2 regions of the Rhizobacter sp. LjRoot28 genome follow, and region 1 is predicted to be linked to the other one. Evidence: predicted binding sites of a transcription regulator. Region 1 holds the regulator's gene; the other holds the start of a gene.
The links. Region 1 encodes FliA, which starts transcription of late flagellar genes. Its sites were predicted from a motif close to CTAAAGTTTNNNNNNNNNNNGCCGNTA; they were not measured.
Positions count from the first base shown of each region.

Region 1 (5,784 bases):
CGCCGCGGGCCTCGCAGCCGTCGGCCGAACCGAATGCCGAAGCGAGCTGGGACGACCTGCTGCCGGTGGACACCCTGGGCCTGGAGGTCGGCTACCGGCTGATCGCCCTCGTCGACAAGGCCCGCCAGGGCGACCTGCTGCAGCGCATCAAGGGCGTGCGCCGCAAGTTCGCCCAGGACGTCGGCTTCCTGCCGCCGCCCGTGCACATCCGCGACAACCTGGAGCTCAAGCCCAGCATGTACCGCCTGACCCTGCGTGGCGCGGTCGTGGGCGAGGGCGAGGCCTTCCCGGGCATGCTGCTGGCCATCAACCCGGGCGGTGCCACCACCAACCTGATCGGTACCAAGACCACCGACCCGGCATTCGGCTTGCCCGCCGTCTGGATCGAGGAGCGCCAGCGCGAATCAGCCCAAATGAACGGATTTACGGTTGTTGATTGCTCGACCGTCGTGGCCACGCATCTTTCACACTTGATGCAAGTGAACGCGGCCCGCCTCCTGGGACGCGTCGAGACCCAGCAACTGGTTGAGCACGTGACGAAGTTGGCACCCAAGATGATCGAAGACGTGGTTCCGAAGATGGTCGCCATTCCGGCCCTGCAGAAGGTTCTGCAGCTACTGCTGGAAGAGGGCGTGCACATCCGCGACATGCGCTCCATCATCGAATGCCTGGCCGAGCACGCCTCGGTGGTGAGCGACCCGGCCGAACTGGCCCGCCGCATCCGCATCTCGCTGGCCCCGTCCATCGTCCAGCAGATCTACGGCCCGGTGCAGGAGCTCGACGTCATCGCCCTCGAGCCCGAGCTCGAGCGCATCGTCACCCAGGCCCTCAATTCGCCACACGGCGCCGCCCTCGACCCCGGGGTGGCCGATACCCTGGCTCGCAGCGCCGCCGAGTCCGCCAAGCGCCAGGAAGATTTGGGCCACCCGGCCTGCCTGCTGGTGCCCGACCTGATCCGAGCGCCGATGGCCCGCCTGCTCAAGCGCGCCGCCCCCCGCCTGCGGGTGCTCGGCCACAGCGAGATTCCCGAGACGCATTCGATCCGCATCGGCTCGATCATCGGAGGCACCTCATGACACCGGCTTCCGCTGAGTTCCCGTCCGGTCCGGCTGACCGCGCTGCATCCCTTTCGAAGTTTTCCCGCCTTGGAGGCAACACATGAACGTCAAACGTTTTACCGCGCGGACCTCGCGCGACGCCCTGACCCTGGTGCGCCAGGCGTTTGGCGATGACGCCGTCGTGCTGTCCACCAAGCCCTGCGCCGAAGGCATCGAGGTGCTGGCCATGGGGCCGGAAGGCATCCAGCAGATCGAGCGCATGTCAGCATCCATCCCGGCCGCCCAGCCTGCTGCACGCCCCGCGGCGGCCCGTCCGGCGGCCAAGCCCGCCGCCCGTCCGGCCGCCCAGCCGGCGCCGGCCCAGGACGAGGTCAGCGACGACGTGGCCCGCCTGTCGATGAGCACGCTGTCCTTCCAGGACTATGTGCGCGAGCGCATGCTCAAGCGCCGCCAGGCCGCCCTGCGTGCCGAGCAGCGCGCCCAGGAACCCACCTTCCACGCCGAGCCCGAGCAGTTGCCCGTGGCCCTCGAGCAGCGCCTGGCGGCTCGCCAGTCCGCCCCGGTCATGCCCGCGGCGTCCCGTCCGGCCATGCCGGTGGAAGCGGCACCCCCCGCCCCGGTCGCTCCGGTCGCCCGCCCGCAGGCCGCGCGCCACGAACTGCCCGGCATGCGCGACATGCTGGCCGAGCCGGTCGCCCCGGTGGCCGCGATGGCCCAGCCGGTGCCGTCGCTGGCGGACGCCGGCCTGAACGCCTCCATGGCCACCAGCCGCCGCGAGCAGCAGGACATGATGAACGAGCTGCGCTCGATGAAGGGCCTGATCGAAGACCGCTTCGGCGCCCTGGCCTTCATGGAAAAGCTGCAGCGCAATCCGGCGCAGGCCCACCTGATCCAGAAGCTGCTCGACTGCGGCTTCTCGCCCGCCCTCATCCGCAAGCTCACCGAAAGCCTGCCGAGCGACGTCACCGACGAGTCCGCCTGGGCCGCCAACGTGCTCGAGCGCAACCTGCTCACCGGCGAGGCCGAGCCGGCCCTGGAAGACCAGGGCGGCGTCTACGCCATGATCGGCTCCACCGGCGTGGGCAAGACGACGAGCACCGCCAAGATCGCCGCCGCATTCGCCACCAAGTACGGCGCCGCCAACCTGGGCCTCATCACGCTGGACGCCTACCGGGTGGCCGCTCATGAACAGCTGCGTGCCTATGGCCGCATCCTCGGCGTGCCGGTGCACACCGCCCACGACCGCGCTTCCCTCGAGGACCTGCTCGAGCTGCTGTCGTCCAAGAAGATGGTGCTGATCGACACCGCCGGCATGGCCCAGCGCGACAGCCGCACCCGCGAGCTGCTCGACATGCTCAGCCACCGCTCCATCCAGAAGCTGCTGGTGGTGAACGCCTCCGCCCAGGGCGAGACCATCGAGGACGTGATGCTGGCCTACCAGGCGTCGGCCTGCAAGGGCATCGTGCTGTCGAAGATGGACGAGGCGGTGAAGCTGGCCCCGGCCCTCGACGCCGTGATCCGCCACAAGCTGAAGGTGGTCGGCGTGGCCAACGGCCAGCGCGTGCCCGAAGACTGGCACCGGCTGTCGTCGCATGCGCTGGTGCACCGTGCGCTGCGGGCCAACGTGAACCCGGCCTACCGCATCGACGCCGATGACGTGAGCCTCATCTTCACGGCTCGACAGCAAGCCCAGCGCCCCCGCCCGACGCTGCACGCCTGAGCCCGACGCCACCTTCACACCACACGAACCGACGAACGCCGCCGCCATGCACGACGACTACCACGATTCGCAGTATCCCCAGGACCAGGCACACGGGCTGCGCCAGCTGTTCGCCCATGCCCGCGTGCGCATGGTGCCGGTCGTCGCCAACCCGCACATGGCCTTCGGCGGTGTGATGCTCGAGCGGCTGTGCACCGCCTTCGCGGAGCAGGGCGCCCAGGTGATGGTGGTCGATGCCTCGGACCGCGCCCCCAGTCCGGACGAACTCTCGGTGATGGACCTGGGCGAATGCATCGAGACGCTGTCACCCCAGGTGTCGTACATGGCTGCCCGCGGCCTGCCCCTGCGCTACGTGGACGCCACCGGGTCCACCGCCGCCTTCCTTCAAGCGGTGGCGGATGCCGCGCCGCACGTGGACGTGATGCTGGTGCATGCGACCGAGTCGGACCTCTGCCGCCTCTTCATGCGCAGCGAGGCGCGTCCCCTGCTGCTCGCCGACGACCGGCCGGCCAGCGTGACCCATGCCTATGCCGCCATGAAGCTGCTGACGCAGCGCGCCCACCTGATGGTGCACGACCTGCTGCTGTGTGCGGCCCCCACGTCCCCTCGCGTGGAGCGCATTGCCGCGCAGGTCGCCAGCTGCGCCGACAGCTTCCTCGGTGCCGTGCTGCGCGACTGGTTGCACGTCGACCCCGCCTCGGACGCCCGCGAAGCGCCCACGCCCGCACTGCGCCGCTGGGCGCGTGAAGTCCTGTCGCCGGTCGCGATGCCCCATGCCGGCCTGGCGATGGCCGGCCGCCGCGGCGCCTCGTCGCAGCATGTTTTGAATTGACCTCTCGGAGCCACCATGTACACCGCCAAAGGCCAACTTGATGTCAATACGATGCTCAAGCAGTACAGCCCGCTCGTGCGCCGGCTGGCCCACCAGATGATTGCCAAGCTGCCGGCGAACGTCGAGCTCGACGACCTGATCCAGGTCGGCATGATCGGCCTCACCGATGCACTCAGCCGCTTCGACGCCCAGCAGGGCGTGCAGTTCGAGACCTTCGCCACCCAGCGCATCCGGGGCGCCATGCTCGATGAACTGCGGGGCAACGACTACCTGTCGCGCGGCATCCGCAAGCAGCAGCGCAGCATCGAGACCGCCGTCCACAAGCTCGAGCAGAAGCTCGGGCGCGCACCGGCCGAAAGCGAGATCGCCCGCGAGATGGGCGTGACGCTCGTTGAGTACCAGGAACTGCTCGGCAAGGTGCGCGGCACCCAGCTGGTGTACCTGGAAGACATGAGTGGTGACGAGGGCGACAACGACTTCCTCGACCGCCACGTGGCCGACGACGGCGGCAACCCGCTCGCCCAGCTGCAGGACCATCGCATGCGCGAAGCGCTGGTCGAGGGCATCAAGACGCTGCCCGAGCGCGAGCAGTACGTGATGAGCATGTACTACGAGCACGACATGAACCTGAAGGAAATCGCCGCCGTGCTCAAGGTCACCGAGTCGCGCGTCTGCCAACTGCACAGCCAGTCCATCGCCCGCCTGCGAGTCAAGCTGCGCGAGTGGTGAGCTGAAGCCCGCCTGATCGGAGCGCACCATGTTCCAGCTGTTCAAGAAGTCGCCCACCCACATCCCGCCGACCCTGGCCGCGCTCACCGAGCCCGCGGGGGAGCCTGACCTGAAGGGCGCAGTGCGGTCCATCAGCCAGCAGGCCTCCACGATGGGCCGCGACGCCGCCGAGGTGCGGGGCCAGATCGACGACGTCATCAAGGTGTCCGCCCGCCAGGCACAGGCGGTTGCTGCGCTTGCGGGCCAGCTCCAGGACATCACGCGTGCACAGCACGACATCCGGGGCGTGGCCACCGGCAGCCTCGACGCCGTCGGCCGTGCCCGGCAGGCGGTGGCAGCGGTGGGAGACGAAGTGGCCGGCATCGTGGATTCCCTTCGCGACGTGGCCGGTGCCGCCAGCGAGATCACCCAGATCGCCCTGCAGACGCGGCTGGTCGCCTTCAACGCCTCGGTGGAAGCCAAGCGGGCCGGCGAGGCCGGACGCGGCTTCGGCGTGGTCGCCGACGCGGTCAAGGATCTGGCGTCGAAGGTCGAGCAGTCGTCCAAGGCCATCATGAGCACGGTCGGCCAGCTCGACGCCCGCATCGCCGCGCTGTCGCGCGAGATCCAGGTGAAGGAAGGCCAGGCCGAGCAGGGCGCCTTCCACACCGCGCTGCGCGACGTCGAGGGCGGCGTGTCGAGCATCAACGCAGCCGCGGACCGCAGCCGCGAGATCTGCGGCGGCCTGAACGGCCAGATGGCGGAGATCGAAACCGAGATGAACCGATCGAGCCATGCGCTCGATGCGGCGATGACGCGCAGCGAGGCCTTCCTCAAGGTATCCGAGCACCTCATCGAGCTCGTCGCCCAGTGCGGACTGCAGACCGAGGACACTCCGTTCATCGAGGCCGCCAAGGCCGCTGCCGCCGGCATCGGCGAACGCCTGGAGGAGGCGGTGCGGAGCAACGCCATCTCGATGGCCGATCTCTTCGACGAGGATTACCGGCCCCTCCCGAACACCAATCCGGCCCAGCACACCACGCGTTTCGTGACGCTGGCCGACCGCCTGTTCCCCGAGCTGCAGGAGCAGGTCCTGGCGGCGCATCCGAAGGCCGTGTTCTGCATCGCCGTCGACCGCAACGGCTACGTGCCGACGCATAACCAGCGCTATTGCCAGCCGCAGCGCGGTGACCTGGCCTGGGACACGGCCAACAGCCGCTATCGCCGCATCTTCAACGACCGCACCGGCCTGGCTTCGGCGCGCAACCAGCGTCCCTTCCTGTTGCAGACCTACCGGCGCGACATGGGCGGCGGCCGGTTCGTGCTGCTCAAGGAAGCCGCCGCTCCGATCGTCGTGAACGGCCGCCACTGGGGCGGCATGCGGCTCGCCTTCAACTTCTGAACCGATTCTTCCCGACCGTGCGTGCATCGTCCCGCACCAACCGGTTCCACTGGTAACGAAACTG
Region 1 is NZ_CAXUQC020000001.1:583,777-589,560, forward strand. Features, by position in the region: gene flhA (flagellar biosynthesis protein FlhA) at 1-1,076, shown strand, start outside; gene flhF (flagellar biosynthesis protein FlhF) at 1,159-2,778, shown strand; gene ACSQ2F_RS02785 (MinD/ParA family ATP-binding protein) at 2,825-3,610, shown strand; gene ACSQ2F_RS02790 (RNA polymerase sigma factor FliA) at 3,626-4,339, shown strand; gene ACSQ2F_RS02795 (methyl-accepting chemotaxis protein) at 4,368-5,720, shown strand.

Region 2 (5,784 bases), 400 kb from region 1:
CGACATGGAAACTCGGCTGGCTCAGACGGAGAAGCGCATCCGCGCGCAATACCAGTCGCTCGACGCAAACATGGCAAAGCTCAGCGGCCTGAGCAGCTATGTGAGCGGGCAGCTGGCCGCGCTGAGCCGGAACAGCTGAAAGCGGTGCAAGGACGGGCCGCCGAACAGCCCCGCCTTCTCCCCGTTCTTCGGTACATCGCGCAGCGCACCAAGGCCTAGACTTTGAGAGAGCGGTCCGTTCCGGATCGCCCCTCGAGTTGCCAGGAGCGCGATTGCCATGAAGGCCCAGTCACCGCAAGTTTCCTCACTGGATGAGCGCGTCGTTGCGTCGACGGTGAGTCACCGATGTACCGCCCCTCTGGGTGAGGACGCCAGTGTGTCCGCCCCTGCCGGCCTCACGGTGGAGGAACGCCTCGCTGAGATCGAGGGCTTCAACACGAACTTGAGCGGAATGGTCGAGTCGCTGGTCGACACCATCCTTCACTTGCGCAACCACGACCTTCACAAGCTCCAGGGCCGCGTGGCAGCGCTCGAACAAGAGCTTCACGTGGAGCGCTGCAATCGCGAGCTTGCCGAGGTGTCTCGTCTGCACCCGAAAGAGCGAATCGTCGTCTTCGTGGGCGGTACTTATTTCGGCGACAACATCAAGTATGCGTGGCTTGCCGCCTGCAAGAGTGACGATGCGCTTGGTGCGGAGCTCTGGTTTCTTCCGTCCAACGCGGACCAGGAAGCGCAAGTGCGGTCGATGGGCGGGCGCTGCCTGCCTCACACCCATGCGGAGTGGACGCCGGATCATCTGCACACAGCGCTCGCTGCTGCGGTGGTGGTGATCAGCGATCACCTGTTGGGTGCCAATCCGTACGCAGCCGCGCTCCTGGCGGGTGCACGCCAGGTCCAGATGTGGCACGGCGTCTCCATCAAGGAGATCGGCTATCGGAACTTGCCCCCGCTCAAGCACATGTCACCCCGGATCGCGCGGGTGCTTCGCACGTGCGGGCACTTCGCTCGCTTTGTCGGAACGGCTGCCCGTCATGAACCGGAATGGCGCCGCTGGTTCTCCTTTGACGGCTATGCGCCGGTCGGCTATGCCCGCAACGACGTCCTCACGCGCGAGCCTGCAGGACATGATCTGCTCAACGTGGACGAGGAGGCCTGGCAGCGCGCGGGGGAGGTGCAAGCGAGGGGAGGGCGAATCTTCCTCTACGCGCCCACATTCCGGGATGCCAACCGTGCCCAGTGGATCCTCCAGGTTGGCATCGAACGCGTGGCGAAAGCCATCGCCGACGCTGGCGACCTCCTCATCGTCAACATGCACCCGGTCGAACAACCGTCTGTACCGGAGATCGCCAAGTCGCTCCCGAGCGTGTGCTTCGTCGCACCCCGGACGGATGTGTATCCGTTGCTGACCCGGACTTCGGTTCTCATCACCGACTATTCGTCGATCATGTTCGACTTCCTGCTGCTCGATCGGCCGGTCCTGTTGTTTCGTCCCGACCATCACGACTATGTGACCCGGTCGCGCAAGCTTTTTGATGCCAAGCTGAGCGTTCCACCAGGCCCTGTCGCAACGACCGCTCAGGCGCTTGTCGATCTCATCCGTCGGCCTGCGGAGCCGGCGACGGCGCGCAATGCCCGCCGGGCACTCCGCGATGAGCTGCACGACCACCAGCACGGTGGATCGGCGGATCGGCTGCTCTCTCTGCTGACTGATGAACTGGCCCAGGCCTGCGCCGCTGCGGAGGAGCCGGCATGAGGGCCGCCGCACTCGGCCCTGCCGCCGTGGAACTGCGCCAGGGCGCGTTACCGCGCGAGACGCTGGTCAAGGAATCATCGACGGTCGCCATTACCTACGGCACCTACGACCTGTTCCACATGGGTCACGTGAACCTGTTCCGCCGCATTAAGGAGCGCTATGACATCCTGGTGGTGGCGGTCTCCACTGACGAATTCAATGCCATCAAGGGAAAGCGATCAGCGGTGTCCTTCGCTGACCGCCTGGCCCTGGTCCAGGCATGCCGCTACGTCGATCTGGCCATTCCCGAATCGGACTGGGGGCAGAAGGAGGTCGACATCCTGCGCTTCCGAGCGGACGCGATGGTGATGGGCAGCGACTGGGCCGGGCATTTCGATGAGCTGAAGTCACTCTGCGATGTGGTCTATCTGCCGCGGACAGAGGGCGTTTCGAGCACGGAGCTCAAGGCTCAGATCCAGTCGTTCGCGCGCTGAGCGGCGTTTCGTCGCCGCGACTGGGGCGTCCGACGCCCGCACCTTCGCCCCGATGCGATTCAGTTTCCGCATCGCGCGCCGCTCTTCATGCCTCATGGGATGGTGAACCCGCCTTCGGTGGGACATGGGTCGCATGTCTCGTGCGGGCTTCGTCCTTGCCGTGGGGCTCCCAGGCAGGATTTCGCCCGTGACATTGCCTCAGCCGTCGAAATGAGCCGGGATCACCGCCCAGCTGTGAATTCAAGTTCCGTGAACGGCCGTCGATAACTTCTCCAGACGCAGCAACCACACGCACCCATGTACGCCACCATGTCCACCCCCTTCGGCCGTCCCCGTACACCCGCCAACGCCTACCGCACAGTGGGTGTGGAAACCGGGGTGGTCACCGGCTCGCCGCACCAGTTGGTTTCGATGCTGTTCCAGGGCTTCATGGATTCTCTGGCCCAGGCCCGCGGAGCTCTCAAGCAAGGCAACGTCGAGGCCAAGGGCAAGGCCATCGGCCGTGCTGTCCGCATCATCGAGGAAGGGCTGAAAGCCGGACTCGACATCAAGGCGGGTGGCCAGCTGGCGCTCGATATGCGGGACCTGTACGACTACGTGATCCTGCGACTGACTCAAGCCAACCTGCGCAACGACGAGAAGCTTCTGGTGGAATGCCAGGCGCTCATCGAGCCGCTGCGCACGGCCTGGGCGTCGATCGGCCCGCAAGTCGACAAGGTGGCACCGTGAATCAGAAGCTGCGCCAAATCCGCCCCCAACCCTTTGTCCCTGGAGCCTCCATGAACTCCGCCCTGCTCAACTATTACGAAGCCATCGAACGGGCCAGCGCGGACATGCTCTCTGCAGCCCGCAGCGGCGACTGGGACCAGGTGGTCAAGCTCGAGGGCGCCTGCGCCGTGCTTATTTCACAGCTCAAGCATGCCGCGACGGCGCAGAATCTGGGCTCCGAAGAGGCCCAGCTCAAGTCGCGCATCATGCAGCGCATCCTCATCAACGACGCGGAGATCCGCCAGTTGGCCGAGCCGTGGCTGGAAGACCTCGACGGCCTGCTTGCCGGGCGCCCGAAGTCGGTTCATTGAGCGGCGCCAGGCCGAACCATTCTTCGCGGAGGTTTCTTGGATCAGCCCCTTGACGTGCAGCCGAAGTCGTCCGATGCGAAGCCTTCGGAGGTCGATGACTTCCGCATCAGCGCGCCGGCCGAAGTGCTGGCGCTGCTCAAGCAACTGGCCGACGGCCAGGTGCGCCTGAACCTCGCCGGCAGTCGCGGCGACATGTACACCACGACGCTCTGGGCGATCGATCCGGCCCGGGGCACCATCAGCTTCGCGGGCGATGCGGACGACGGGCCGTTGCAGGCTCTGGTGGAGTCCGAGGATGCGGTCGCCGTGGCCTACCTCGACAGCGTCAAGCTGCAGTTCGACGCGACCGGGCTCGTGATCGTGCATGGCGGGCGCGACACCGTCATCAACTGCGCCCTGCCGCGAGAGGTGTTCCGCTTCCAGCGCCGCAACGGATTCCGGGTGCGGCCGCTGCTGCGCTCCACACCGACGGCGCGGCTGCGCCATCCGATGCTGCCCGACATGGCCGTGTCCCTGCGCGTGCTCGACATCAGCATCGGCGGCTGTGCGCTCTTCCTTCCCGACGACGTGCCGCCCCTTCAACCGGGCATCACCATCAACAACGTCCAGCTCGACCTCGACATGGACACCCGGATCATTGCCGCGCTGCGCCTGCAGCACGTCACGTCCATTCATCCCGAATCGCGCGGCGTGCGCCTGGGCTGCGAGATGGTGAATCCGAGCGGCGAGGTGCTGCGCGCCCTGCAGCGCTACATCGACCAGACCCAGAAGCGCCAGCGGATGATGAAGGTCTAGGGGCCGGGGGCGCGAGCCCGTCTGTCTCTCTGCCGCCCACGTGCCCGGCCTTCACGCAGCGCGCCTCGCGCGTGAGGCGTTCGTCATCAGGCGAAGTACTCCTCCGCCGCCGCCAGCAGCTTGATCGGCGGCACATCCCCCACCGCCTGCGGCATCGCGAAGGGACTTTCGCGTTCGTGCAGCGCGGCGGGGAAGGTGATGCCGGTGCGGGCCTCCAGGTCACGCAGCCCGATGCGCGCCCACAGCCAGGCATCCAGCGCCAGACTTTCCGGGATGGCCAACGGCTCGACCAGGTGGCGCTGCGTCAGCAGGAAACCATAGGCCTTCTCGCGGCCATCGCGGTCGTCGCGGTAGCACACCACCTTCCAGAACTCGACCGGAATCAGGCATTCCTCGCCGCCTTGCGCGAAGCGGGGGTCATCGCGTCCGGCCACCGGGCCGCCCAGTACGGACACCCGCAGCCGGTGCGGTGCCTCGGAGTCGAACACGGTGTTTTCCAGCCGGCCCCAGACGCCGCCCTCCGGGTCGTCGTCGGTGTTGCCGCTCTGGTTGAACGCCTGGTGCTGGGGCACGATGTTGGTGTAGTAAAAGCTGTCGTGGTTGGCCTGGCGGGCGTCGTCGGGCGGACCCCAGCACAGGTCCGCTCGCCGGGCGATGTGACCCTTGTCCAGCGGGTTGTGCCGGTACAGCGCATCGGTCAACTGGTAGGCTTCCAGGTCGCCACGGCGATCGGTGCGAAAGCTGGTTCGCTTGAGCCGCTTGAATTGGCTGCCGTCGATGTTCCAGGCCACGCACAGCGGGTACTTGCGCGAGCGGCTCAGCCACACCGAGAAGTGGCAGTAGCGCAGCTCGGCCTCGCCCTCCAGGGTCGCGAGGTCGCGGGTATGGATGCGGCTGAACGTCGGCGGGTCGATCGGGAAGTCGAGGAATCCGTTGTCGAAGCCGTGCCGCGCCGCCAGGCCGTCGCCGAGCCGCTGGAGGCGCGAGCCGGCTGGCAGCGGCTCCACTTCCAGGGCCGTCATGACCGAGGTTGCGTAGCAGGCGAGCGCGAATTCGGCGTCGGTGCCATCGGCGTCGCCTGCGAAGTGCAGGCCCAGCATCACCCCGGTGGGCTTGTTCCGCGCGCCCATCGCCAGCCACGCCGCGCCGGAGTCACCGCCTCGGGAGATCTCGCCGTCGGCCGGTGCGGCGGTCTCGTCGATTCCGATCTCGAACCCGCCGATGACCGACGGCGACCCCGTGCCGTAGTCGAGGCGGGTGTTCACCTCGATGCGGACCACCACACCCTGCGTCACCCCGGTGGTGCGACCGCTCTTGATCACCTTGTCGCCCAGTTCGGGGTCTCCGACCGCCACGATGGGCAGGCCCAGGCCCAGGACCTCGTTGGCCATCTCGCGGTTGGCGATGCTCGCGATGGCACAGTCACCCGCGGCGCCGAGGTGACTGCGCAGCAGGCGGCCCACCTTGTTGGCCTGCACCCGGTTGTCGTCGTGCTGGCCCGGCTGGACGACGTCGACGCCGATGTCGGCGTCGGGCCCGTGCAGCACGTGCCAGTTGGACAGCATCACGGTGCGACCCGTGGTGCAGTCGCGCACGAGGGCGCCGAGCGTGCCCGCCGTCGTGTGCAGGTTGCCCACGCTCAGCCCGGGCTGGAGCACTGCGGCGCGCAGCTTGCGCGGGTCTT
Region 2 is NZ_CAXUQC020000001.1:983,518-989,301, forward strand. Features, by position in the region: gene fliD (flagellar filament capping protein FliD) at 1-139, shown strand, start outside; gene ACSQ2F_RS04705 (CDP-glycerol glycerophosphotransferase family protein) at 278-1,753, shown strand; gene ACSQ2F_RS04710 (adenylyltransferase/cytidyltransferase family protein) at 1,750-2,226, shown strand; gene fliS (flagellar export chaperone FliS) at 2,536-2,955, shown strand; gene ACSQ2F_RS04720 (flagellar protein FliT) at 3,006-3,305, shown strand; gene ACSQ2F_RS04725 (flagellar brake protein) at 3,342-4,100, shown strand; gene ACSQ2F_RS04730 (DNA/RNA non-specific endonuclease) at 4,187-5,784, opposite strand, start outside.
Region 2: fliS (flagellar export chaperone FliS) is a predicted target of FliA. The motif match lies at 2,466-2,492, and genes of this name have one in related genera.